Regions from separate parts of the Mesorhizobium sp. B2-5-3 genome, predicted to be linked through region 2. Evidence: predicted binding sites of a transcription regulator. Region 2 holds the regulator's gene; the other holds the start of a gene.

Region 1 (5,505 bases), on a different contig from region 2:
CCAGATGAAGATGCGCCGCTCCAGCGTGATGGTCAGGACGTCGCCAGGCTTGACCAGGTCGGAGGCCTGCGCTGCTTTGTCGCGATTGATGCGCACCCGGCCGGCCACGACCAGTTTGGCGGCCAGCGAGCGCGATTTCACCGCGCGCGAGAAGAACAGCCATTTGTCGATACGCTGGCGGTCGGTGGCCATCGGGGCGACCATCGGATCCTGTGCGGCTATTTCTTCAGCTGGTCGCGCAAAGCGGCGAGCTTGGCGAAGGGAGAGTCGGGATCGAAGCGCACCGGGCGCTCCTCGCGCGGTTTTGCCTGAAACGAGGGTTTGCCGCCTTGCGGGCCGCCCTTGCCTTCCGGCCTGCTGCCCGGCCGGCCCTCACGGCGGTCAGAACGCTCGCCCTGCGGCTTTCCCTCCCGCCGTTCCCCGCCTTCGCCTTGCGGCCTGGGCTTGAACTTCGAGCGATCGAAACGCGGCTTGCCGGCGCCATCGCGGCGCCCTTCATGGGCGGGCCGGGTGCCGGGCTGGCCGACAGCGGCATCCGCCGGGGCATCGGAGCGCGCCGCCTGGCCGTTGCGCGGCCGGGCGCGGTTCTCGTGGTGACGGTGACGAGGCCGCTGGTCGAAGCGGCCCTGCCGCCACAACAGGATCGGCTTAGGCTCTTCGGCTTCCGCAGCGGGTCCCTGTTGGGGAGCGTCGGCGCTGTCCCCCTCCTCGCCTCGCTCCGCGATCTCCCCCGTCGAGGGGGAAGTGAGAGCGTCGGCGCTTTCGGCGGCAGGAGTCTCAGGCACGGCTTCTGCTACAGGCGCAACCTCTTCCGTAGCTTCGGCTGGAGCTTCGGGTTGTTCTTCCGCAACAGTTTCGGCCGGTTCCGCAATGGGTTCAGCAGGAATTTCGACGGCGGTCTGGGCAGTCGCAGTTTCCGGATCTTCCGCTGATGTCTCCTCAGGCGTGTCCGTCGCAGCCGCCTCCGCCGCCTTGGCCTGCTCGGTGCGCGCGGCCTCTTCCGCTGCCAGCTTGGCCGCCACGGCTTCCCGGGCGGCATTGTCCTGCGCTTCCAGCCGTGCCTTGACTTCGGCCGCCGGCTTCGGCTCGGCACGGTAGCCAAGACCCTTCAGGATTTCTTCCATGTCATCGGCCGTGGCGCCGAGAATCGACATCATCGGCGGCGTCACCATGAAAGACTGGCCGTCATAGGCGCCATCCGGACGCTGGCCGAGGCCGGGCTTCCAGTTGGTCGCCGGGCGGATCAGGTCGGCCAGCCGTTCCAGAATGTCGATGCGCACGGCGCGGCGGCCGAGATTGCGGTAGCCGGCAAGCTTGTAGAAGGCCTTGTCGAAAGCCGGATCGATGACCACCGAGGTGCGGCCCGATGCCAGCGCATGGACGACGTCGCCGAAGCCGGGCTTGTCCTTGCCGTCGTTTTTCAGCGCCCACAGCAACGTCACCAATCCCGCGGGCGCCGGCTTGATCAGCGCCGGCACGAAGACATGATAGGCGCCGAAGCGCACGCCCAGCCGGCGCAATGCCGCGCGGCCTTCCTGGTCGAGCGACTTCATCTCCTCGGCGATGTCGCGGCGATTGATAAGGCCGAAATTCTCGACCAGCTGGAAGGCGATGCCGCGGCCGATACCCGATATCTGCTCGGCATTCTTCAAATCGACCAGCGGCTTCAGCAGGGATTCGATCTGGAAATTGACGAAGCGCTCGGCACGCGCCGCGACCTTGTCACGCGCCGGGCCGGTCAGCTGTTCATCGGCCAAAAGCACCAGGCGCGGCTTCAGCGCGTCCTCGCCGGCAACAAGCGTGCCGATCGGCGCGCCGATCCAGCGCAGCGTGCCGTCGGAACCGAGCGCGATGTCGCCATTGGCGCAGGCGCCGAAGCGTTCGGCGCGTGCCTCGAACTCCGCCGCCAGCGCCTTCTGGGCGGCCGCGCGCACGGCCTTGGCGTCTTCGCCGCCAGCGCTCTGATCGGCGGTGAAACGGAACCCCTGCAACTCGCCGACATGGTGGCCTTCGACGAGGACGGTTCCGGTTGGGCTTATTTCGGCTTCAGGCATGGTATTTTCTCTAAGGCGCCGCATGAGGACGGAAGTCCTGCGGTCTACGAAGCGTTTCGTCAACCGCTCATGCAGCGCATCCGACAATCTGTCTTCGATTTCGCGCGTCTTTTCCTGCCAGTGTGCCTGATCGGCCAGCCAGCCGGGCCGGTTCGACACGAATGTCCAGGTGCGGATCTGGGCGATGCGATGCGACAGCGTATCGATGTCGCCCTCGGTGGTGTCGGCGCGGCGCACCTGCTCGGCCATGTAATTCTCGTCGACATGGCCATGCCTGGCGAGGTCCATGTAGATCGACGCAATGAGGTCGGCGTGCTGGGCCGGCGCTATCTTGCGGTAGTCGGGGAGCGCGCAGGCCTCCCACAGCAGCGCGACGCGCCTTGCGTCGGTGGCGAGCGCCCTGATGTCCTCGTCACGCGACAGGTGCTCAAGCGCCTGCGCATCGACTGCCGGCAGCGCACGGGTCAGGCCCTCCACCGGGGCATTGGTCTCGATCGAGCGCTTCAGCGCGTCGAGGCTGGCGAAATTGAAACGCGCTGTGCGCCACTGCAGAACCTTCACGGGGTCGAAGTCGTGGCTTTCGATCTTCTTGACCAATTCCTCGTCCAGCGGGTCGACCTGGCCGGTGACGCCAAAGGTGCCGTCGCGCAGGTGCCGGCCGGCGCGCCCGGCGATCTGGCCAAGTTCGGCCGCCGTCAGGTTGCGATACTGATAGCCGTCGAACTTGCGGTTCTGGGCGAAGGCGACATGGTCGAGATCGAGGTTAAGGCCCATGCCGATGGCATCGGTGGCGACGAGATAGTCGACGTCGCCCGACTGAAACAGCGCCACCTGGGCGTTGCGGGTGCGGGGCGAGAGCGCGCCAAGCACGACGGCCGCACCGCCCTGCTGGCGGCGGATCAGTTCGGCGATGGCATAGACCTCGTCGGCGGAGAAGGCGACGATCGCTGTGCGCCGGGGCAAGCGGGTCAGCTTCTTCGAACCGGCATAGGCCAGATGTGACAGCCGCGGTCGTGTCACCACCGAGACGCCTTTCAACAGGCGCTGCAAGATGCCGTGCATGGTGGCGGCGCCGAGCAGCAGCGTCTCCTGGCGGCCGCGCAGATGCAGGATGCGGTCGGTGAAGATGTGGCCGCGCTCGAGGTCCCCGGCAAGCTGCACCTCGTCGATGGCGACGAAGGCGGCATCGGTCTCGCGCGGCATGGCTTCGACGGTACAGACCGAATATCTGGCGCCTGGCGGCTGGATCTTCTCCTCGCCGGTGATGAGCGCCACCTTGTGGGCACCGACCTTTTCGCAGACGCGGGTGTAGACCTCTCGCGCCAAGAGCCTGAGCGGCAGGCCGATGATGCCGCTTTCATGCGCCACCATGCGCTCGATGGCGAGATGGGTCTTGCCTGTGTTGGTCGGCCCAAGCACGGCAGTCACGTCGCGACCCGATAGGATCAGCGGCTCGGTGGGTTTCGGATGGATGTTCATCGGCTCGGAAATAAGGCTTTCTGGCCTCTCATTGTCGGGAGCACGCCTTGGGTGGCGCGTATGACAGGCGACACATAGGGATTTCAGGCGCGAAGCGAAAGCGGAATGTTCCGCTGGCGGTTCGAAGTCACCTCCGTCGAGCTTCGGTTCGGCTGCTGATTAAGGGTTGGAACGAGTCTGGAACGAATCGGCGACGAATCGCTGACTCGCCCGGATTCAGGTTTTGTTCACGGCTAGATGTGGAGTTTTGGCTGATGATCCTTACCACATGCTGAATCACGGAATTGGCCCGTTTCATGCTAGGCGAGAGCCGCCGTTAACTTTCGCTGGCAAAGCCGTGTGGCAGCCCGCCTTGCTTCATCCAAGCTTATGAAATTGTTGAACTTTCTTAGTAGAAATTAACAGTTTGATAGGCGATTGCAACTGCTCTCGTTAACATTGCGGCCAAACATGGAACGAAAGGGCGACGAATCGGCGATGTCGGGATTTTCCCTGTTTGTTCACGACAAGATGTAGTGTTGCGCACAGGTTTTCCACCGACAATGCACAGCTTGTCCAGGCAGTTTTGCACAATACCCGCTGCCGCCATTAACCTTTGCGTGCCGGATTGGAACAGCAGGCCGACAGCCGTCATCGGACGGCGTCACGGACATCCGAAGCGGATGGCGAACGAGCCCTCCTTCAATCGGCACCGGGAAGCCGGCAGCCCGGCGAGACCTCAGGCGAAGTACTGGCCGCCATTGGCGGTGATGGTCGATCCCGTGATGAAGCCGGCGTCCTCGGAGGCGAGGAAGACGACGCAGCGCGCGATCTCCTCCGGCTCGCCGAGGCGCCCGACCGGGATTAGCGGGATGATGCGTTCGTTGAGCACCTTCTCATCGATCGCCCGGACCATTTCGGTGGCGATATAGCCTGGGCAGATGATGTTGACGGTGATGCCCGCGCGGGCTCCTTCTTGGGCCAGAGCCTTCGAGAAACCGATGTCGCCGGCCTTGGCCGCGGAGTAGTTGACCTGGCCGGCCTGGCCCTTCTGGCCATTGATGGAGGAGATGGTGATGACGCGGCCGAACTTGCGGTCGCGCATGCCGCTCCACAGCGGATGCGTCATGTTGAAAACGCCGGAGAGATTGGTGTCGATGACCTCCTTCCACTGCTCACGCGTCAGCTTGTGGAACATGGCGTCGCGCGTGATGCCGGCATTGTTGACCAGCACCGCGACCGGGCCCAGATCGGCCTCGACCTGCTTGATGCCGGCGGCGCAGGCGTCGTAGTCGGCGACCGACCATTTGTAGGTCTTGATGCCGGTTGTGGCCGTGAACTTGCTCGCCGCCTCATCATTGCCGGCGTAGTTGGCGGCAACCGAATAGCCGGCTTCCTTCAGCGCCATCGATATTGCCGCGCCGATGCCGCGCGATCCGCCCGTGACGATTGCAACCTTGGTCATGCGCTCCCTCCCTTTGGTTGGGAGAGTGAACAGGGAGTAGCGAATGACGAGTAGGGATCAGATATCCCATTGCGCCGACGCCGTTCTTCCCTATTCGCTACTCCCCGTTCACTTCTCTTTTAGAGCGCTTCGACGCACATGGCGACGCCCATGCCGCCGCCGATGCACAGGGTGGAGAGACCCTTCTTGGCACCTCTTCGGCGCATCTCGTGGACCAGCGTGTTGAAAATGCGCGCGCCAGAGGCGCCGATCGGATGACCGATGGCGATGGCGCCGCCATTGACGTTGACGATCGAGGGATCCCAGCCCATGTCCTTGTTGACCGCGCAGGCCTGCGCGGCGAAAGCCTCGTTGGCCTCGATCAGGTCGAGATCGCCGACCGACCAGCCGGCCTTTTCCAGCGCTTTTCGCGAGGCGGGAATCGGACCGGTGCCCATGATCGCCGGGTCAACGCCCGCGGTCGCCCAGGAGACGATGCGCGCCAGCGGGGTGATGCCCCGCCTGGCAGCTTCCGCTTCGCTCATCAAA
Region 2 (5,505 bases):
GCACCTCGACAGCCTGCCAGACATCGACATAGCCGACATAAAGCGGCGTAAAGCCGAAGCGAATCGTGGATGGCGCGCGGAAATCGCCGATCACGCCGCGCTCGATCAAGGCCCGCATCACCTGATAGCCATGCGGGTGGAGGAACGAAACCTGGCTGCCGCGCTCATTGCCATCGCGCGGGCTTTCGAGTTCGAGGCCGTAGGCGCCGCATTTTGCCTCGACCAGTTGGATGAACAGATCGGTCAACGCCATGCTCTTCCTGCGCACCTCTGCCATGTCGACGTCGTTCCAGACATCGAGCGCCCCTTTGAGCGCGCGCATCGACAGCACAGGCTGCGTGCCGCAGAGAAACCGGCGGATGCCTGTGCCGACAGCAAAACCCTGTTCGAAGGCGAATGGCCGCGCATGGCCCCACCAGCCGCTGAGCGGCTGGCGGACATCGCCATGGTGGCGCTCGGCCGCGTAGATGAAGGCCGGGGCACCCGGGCCGCCATTGAGATATTTGTAGGTGCAGCCAACGGCGAAATCGGCATTCGAACGGTCGAGCTCGACGGGCAAGGCGCCGGCGGTATGGCAGAGATCCCAGACAATCAGCGCGCCGGCATCATGTGCCGTCCGCGTCAGCGCGGCCACGTCGCGCAACTGCCCGGATTTGTAGTTGACGTGGTTGACCAGGATGACCGCGACCCGCTCGTCGATCAGTTCTTCTATGGTCGGCGCATCGACACCCTCGAGCCGCAGCACCGTGCCCGGCCGCGTCGAGGCAACGCCTTCGGCCATATAGAGATCGGTCGGAAAGCTGTCCCCCTCGGCGACGATGACTGACCTGTCCGGCCGCATCCCGAGTGCCGCATGCAGCACCTTGTAGATGTTGATCGAGGTGGTATCGCAGACCACCGTCTGGCCGGCGGCGGCCCCGATCAGGCGCCCGAGTTGGTCGCCGAGTTCGACCGGCATGTCGAACCAGCCGGCGGTGTTCCAGGCGCGGATGAGATCCTGCGCCCACTCCTGCGTGGCGGCCTTCTGCAGCTCGCCGAACACGGCGGGCGAAGCGGCGCCCAGCGAATTGCCGTCGAGATAGATCACCCCCTGGGGCAAGGTGAAGCGGTCACGCATGGCACGCAGCGGATCCGCGGTGTCCATTGCCTCGATCGCTGCGAGATCGGGAATTTTGCTCATGGTCGCGATGTTCCTCGGTGAGAAGAGCGCCCTGGAAACGGGCCGGCTGTTTTGCCGCCCGGGCAAGGGCTGGCCGCATAGACGCGCAAGAACAGGGTGAACGCCCGGTTCGATCTTTGCTCGATTTCCGCCCGAGGCAGTTCCTCGAGCACCCCAACGATCCGGCGAACCTGGAGATCGCCGATCAAAAGACTGATGTAGATGTCGGCGGCTTCGGCAGGATCGTCACAGGCGATCAGGCCGGCCCGACTTGCGGTTCGAAGCAGGTCGCCAACAAGCGGCATTATGGTATTGCGGCCGAATTGCGCGATCGATTGGCCAAGCGTGCCTGTATCGTTGACGTCGCCGGCCGCGGCGCGATTGAGCGCCACCGCCTTGTCGCCCGTCACGAGGGTCAGCAGGACTGGCCCGAGCAAGTTCAGGGTTTCGAGCGGATCGCGCGCCTGGTGAAGGGCGTCCTCCAGCAGCTTCCTTGCCTCTCCCGCATTGGCTTCGATCAAGGATCGAAACAGGGTCTGCTTGTTGCCGTACCAGTTGTAGAGGGTTTCGTTCGAGGCCGATGCCCGCTTGGCGATAGCAAGCAGGGAGGCGCTCTTGTAGCCGGTTTCCCGGAGCACCGCATAGGCGGCCTCCTCTATCCGTTCGCGTCGCGCGGCCTGCTTCGGCGTGATCATTGGTGTTCCTCTTCGAAAACCGTACATTATTATACGGTTTCGTCAAGCGAACGGGAAGCAAGGAGCGAGCGAACGCAGCCCATCGCGACCAGTGGTGGTGTCTGGCCGTTTTCCGGCGGAAGTTGGCATTTTGGTTTCGTTTCGTTCACGAGCCGCAGGGGTTTCTAATCCGCCCAAACGCACCCCGCACCTGCCGGTCACCCAGCTTGCAGGCTTGTGCCAAGAGTGGAGACCGGTCGGGCCACAGGCCATTAACCAAAATAGTTTCAAAGGGCCCGGGAGCGCATTGACGACGGACCGCGCTGGCAGGATGCTGGCTGCGGGAGGGCATTTCGTTTCCGTCGCCTTAAGAAATTCATTAAACTTTAAATGGTTGCGGAACACAACTGGAACAGATAGTGTTTGTTCTGGGTTTGTTTTCTGATTCTGGTTCCAGACCCTTCGTGCAATGCCTTTGGGGGCCGCCATGCTCACGCGCAAGCAACATGAACTCTTGATGTTCATCCATGAACGGCTGAAGGAAAGCGGCATTCCGCCGTCCTTCGACGAGATGAAGGAAGCGCTGGACCTCGCCTCCAAGTCGGGAATTCATCGGCTGATCACGGCGTTGGAGGAGCGCGGCTTCATTCGCCGCCTGCCCAACCGGGCGCGCGCGCTGGAGGTGCTGCGCCTGCCGGACTCGATCGCGCCGGGTCTTAACGCGGCAAAGAAGTTCTCCCCGAGCGTCATCCAGGGCAGCCTCGGACAGGGCAGCAGCCCTAGCCGGCAGATCAAGCCGGCGACGTCTTCGCGTCTGCCCGCTGCCGGCAATGACGACGATGCGGTTTCAGCGGTGTCGATCCCGGTCATGGGTCGCATCGCAGCGGGTGTGCCGATCGACGCCATCCAGCATCAGACGCATTCCATTTCAGTGCCGCCTGACATGATCATGGGCGGCGAACACTATGCGCTGGAGGTCAAGGGCGATTCGATGATCGAGGCCGGCATTTTCGACGGCGACACGGTCATCATCCGCAATGCCGACACCGCAAGTCCCGGCGAGATCATCGTGGCCCTGGTGGACGAGGAGGAAGCAACGCTGAAGCGCTTCCGCCGAAAGGGTGCTTCGATTGCGCTCGAGGCTGCCAATCCGGCCTATGAAACACGTATTTTCGGACCGGACAGGGTCAAGGTGCAAGGCAAGCTGGTCGGCCTGATCAGGCGCTACTGAGCGGGGTCGGCGGTGGGCTTTTCGGGTTTACGGTAAGGCGGCAGTCCCCTTGCCTCGCGTGAGAATTTCCGCTGTTCGTGCCAAGGCCGATATGGCCTGTCGACGGCAAAGCTGACCCGTGCCGGTGCCGTCGCCGATTGCTGGTCGAAGAAGACGGCGGCACTTCCCTTACGAGCGAGCTGCCGCTTGGTGATGACGAGAACCAGCGGATTGTGGCAGGGATCGTAGCCTGCGGGGTCGTTGATGACGATCAGATCCGCATAGGAGCAGGCCCTCCAGGCGTCCTTGCGATCCTCCACCTGCGCGATGATCGCCCCCGAGGTATGCCGGGCCATGCACAGGCCCGTGAAGCAATAGAAAGGCGCTCCCGCCGGAAGTTGCGCGGGATCGAAGATGTCGAACTGTCGGTCTCCGCTGTCGAACAGTTCCGGCGCAACGATGGTTTCGGACTTCAGCGCGCGTTTCCAATTATCGACGGTGAATTCGTTCGGGCGCGCCCGGTTGATCGCGAGCTCGCCGCCGCCGATCGGCAACGCCACCAGGCGGGCATCCTCCGAAATCAGCACGTCCGGCGTGCGCGTGTCCGAGACGGTCAACAGGCCGGCGAGCGCGAAGGGAAGTGCCGCCAGCCGCAGCCATGTCGTGGCCATCGTCGCGATGACCAGGGCGATCGCCACCAGAAGGACGGATTGCTGCGAAATCAACCCGACCGCGTCGACCGGCGAGCGTTGCGAGATCCATCCTGATATGGCGATCATCGCGGTCAGTCCCTTCCCCATCAGATAAAGGGATGGTCCATCGAACCCGAACGGCATCAGCAGCGCGCTGGCAACCGCAAGGAACATCACGACCGAAACGATCGGCATGACGGCAAGATTGGCGAACAGGCTGAGCGGCGACACGCGCTGGAAATGCCAGATGGCGAAAAGCGCCGTGGCGCTTCCCGCGATAATCGAGGTCATCGCGAGCCCACCTGTCGCCAGCAGCAATTTTCGCGTCAGGAGGCCGGGCAAGGTCCGTTGCGGCGGCGGGGTCCGCGCTTTGTCGGCTTTGCGATCCGACCAGCCGGCATAGGCGCCCACCAGGGCCGCGGTGGCGGCGAACGACATCTGGAAGCTCGGCCCTACCACCTCGTGCGGCGACACCACGATGACGGCGATCGCCGAAATAGCCAGATTGCGCATGGTGAGTGCCGCCCGATCGAACAGAACGGCGATCAGCATCACCGCCAGCATGATGAAGCTGCGTTCGGCGGCGACAACGACGCCCGAAATGACGAGATAGGCGGCGATCGAGAAAAGTGCCGCCGCGGCCGCGTATTTCTTGACCGGCCGGCGGGAGGAAAAATTCGGAAACAGCGCGAAGCCGCCACGCAGCAGACCCATGACGGTGCCGGCGACCAGCGCCATGTGCAGCCCGGAAATTGAGATGATGTGGTAGATGCCGGTGCGTCGCATCGCTTCGTTGATCTCGTCGGGAATCCCGGCGCGCACACCCACGATCAGCGCCGCGGCGATCTCGCCCTCGGCACCGCCGATGCTGCCCCTGATATGGTCGGCAATGCTTTCGCGAGCACTCTCGATGGCGGCTGAAAGGGCGGCCCACAGCGGCCTGTCATCGGCTGAGACGATTTTGGGGTTGCCGAGAAAGAAGCCGCTGGCGCCTATGCCGGCGAAGTAGCTGTCGAAGGAAAAGTCGTAGCTGTCCGGCCGCACCGGTCCGGTCGGCGGCAACAGCCTGGCATAGCCGGTCACGAGCGAACCGGCCGTCACTTCAGCCGGCACCTTGCGTGCCGAAAGGCGAACGCGCTCGGGCGCGTAGCGTAGTTTCGGCCGCGCGGTCGATGTCACATCGATGGTCAGCCGGATGCGGCCGGTCTCCATCTGGTCGACCGAAACGACGCGGCCGGTGATTTGCGTGGAGATCTCCGAGCCCAGCATCCGCGTTCCCGCCCGCCACGTCTCGACTTTGCCGGCGAGCATGCCGAGCGCGCACAACAGCGCCGCCATGAAGCACAGATGCGTTTTCGGCCATGAGCGTGAAACGAGCGCGCACAGCGACATCAGGATCGCGACCGCGACAGGCTTGGCAAAGCCCGGCTCCGCCGCCAACGAAAAATACGCAATCGATCCGCATGCCAGGAACACCGGGACGAGCAGGAAGCCTATGCCCCGATCGAGTTCGAGCTCGGACGCTCTGGCCACGCCGTTGCGCAGACGAGGCCATGAAGCACGGCCGAACTCACGGCGCAGACGCACGGCCGCGCCGGCTGCGGGAATGCCGGGCGGCGTGGAAACATCCGCCGGCGGCGACTTGCCCGGCTGCTGTAGGGGCGGCAACGCCAGCGGCAATGAGGCGGGCGCGGGCATGGCAAAAAGAGAGCGTTCGCTGACGCCGGCAACGACGTCCTCGCCTTCCTCCGCGCCCCGGCCCGCTCCAGC

Evidence for each region. Region 2 encodes LexA, which represses DNA repair genes until DNA is damaged. Its sites were predicted from a motif close to TGTTCNNNNTGTGTTCNG; they were not measured.
Region 1: a site for LexA is predicted at 3,701-3,718, ahead of FJ867_RS00785 (helicase-related protein). Genes of this name have one in related genera too.

Annotation. Positions count from the first base shown of each region.
Region 1 covers NZ_VFUS01000001.1:147,503-153,007, reverse strand. Annotated here, with positions in the region: gene FJ867_RS00790 (RNA-binding S4 domain-containing protein) at 1-204, opposite strand, end outside; gene FJ867_RS00785 (helicase-related protein) at 219-3,533, opposite strand; gene phbB (acetoacetyl-CoA reductase) at 4,252-4,977, opposite strand; gene FJ867_RS00775 (acetyl-CoA C-acetyltransferase) at 5,097-5,505, opposite strand, start outside.
Region 2 covers NZ_VFUS01000011.1:52,722-58,226, reverse strand. Annotated here, with positions in the region: gene kynU (kynureninase) at 1-1,180, opposite strand, end outside; gene FJ867_RS22975 (TetR/AcrR family transcriptional regulator C-terminal domain-containing protein) at 1,177-1,854, opposite strand; gene lexA (transcriptional repressor LexA) at 2,321-3,064, shown strand; gene FJ867_RS22965 (ComEC/Rec2 family competence protein) at 3,058-5,505, opposite strand, start outside.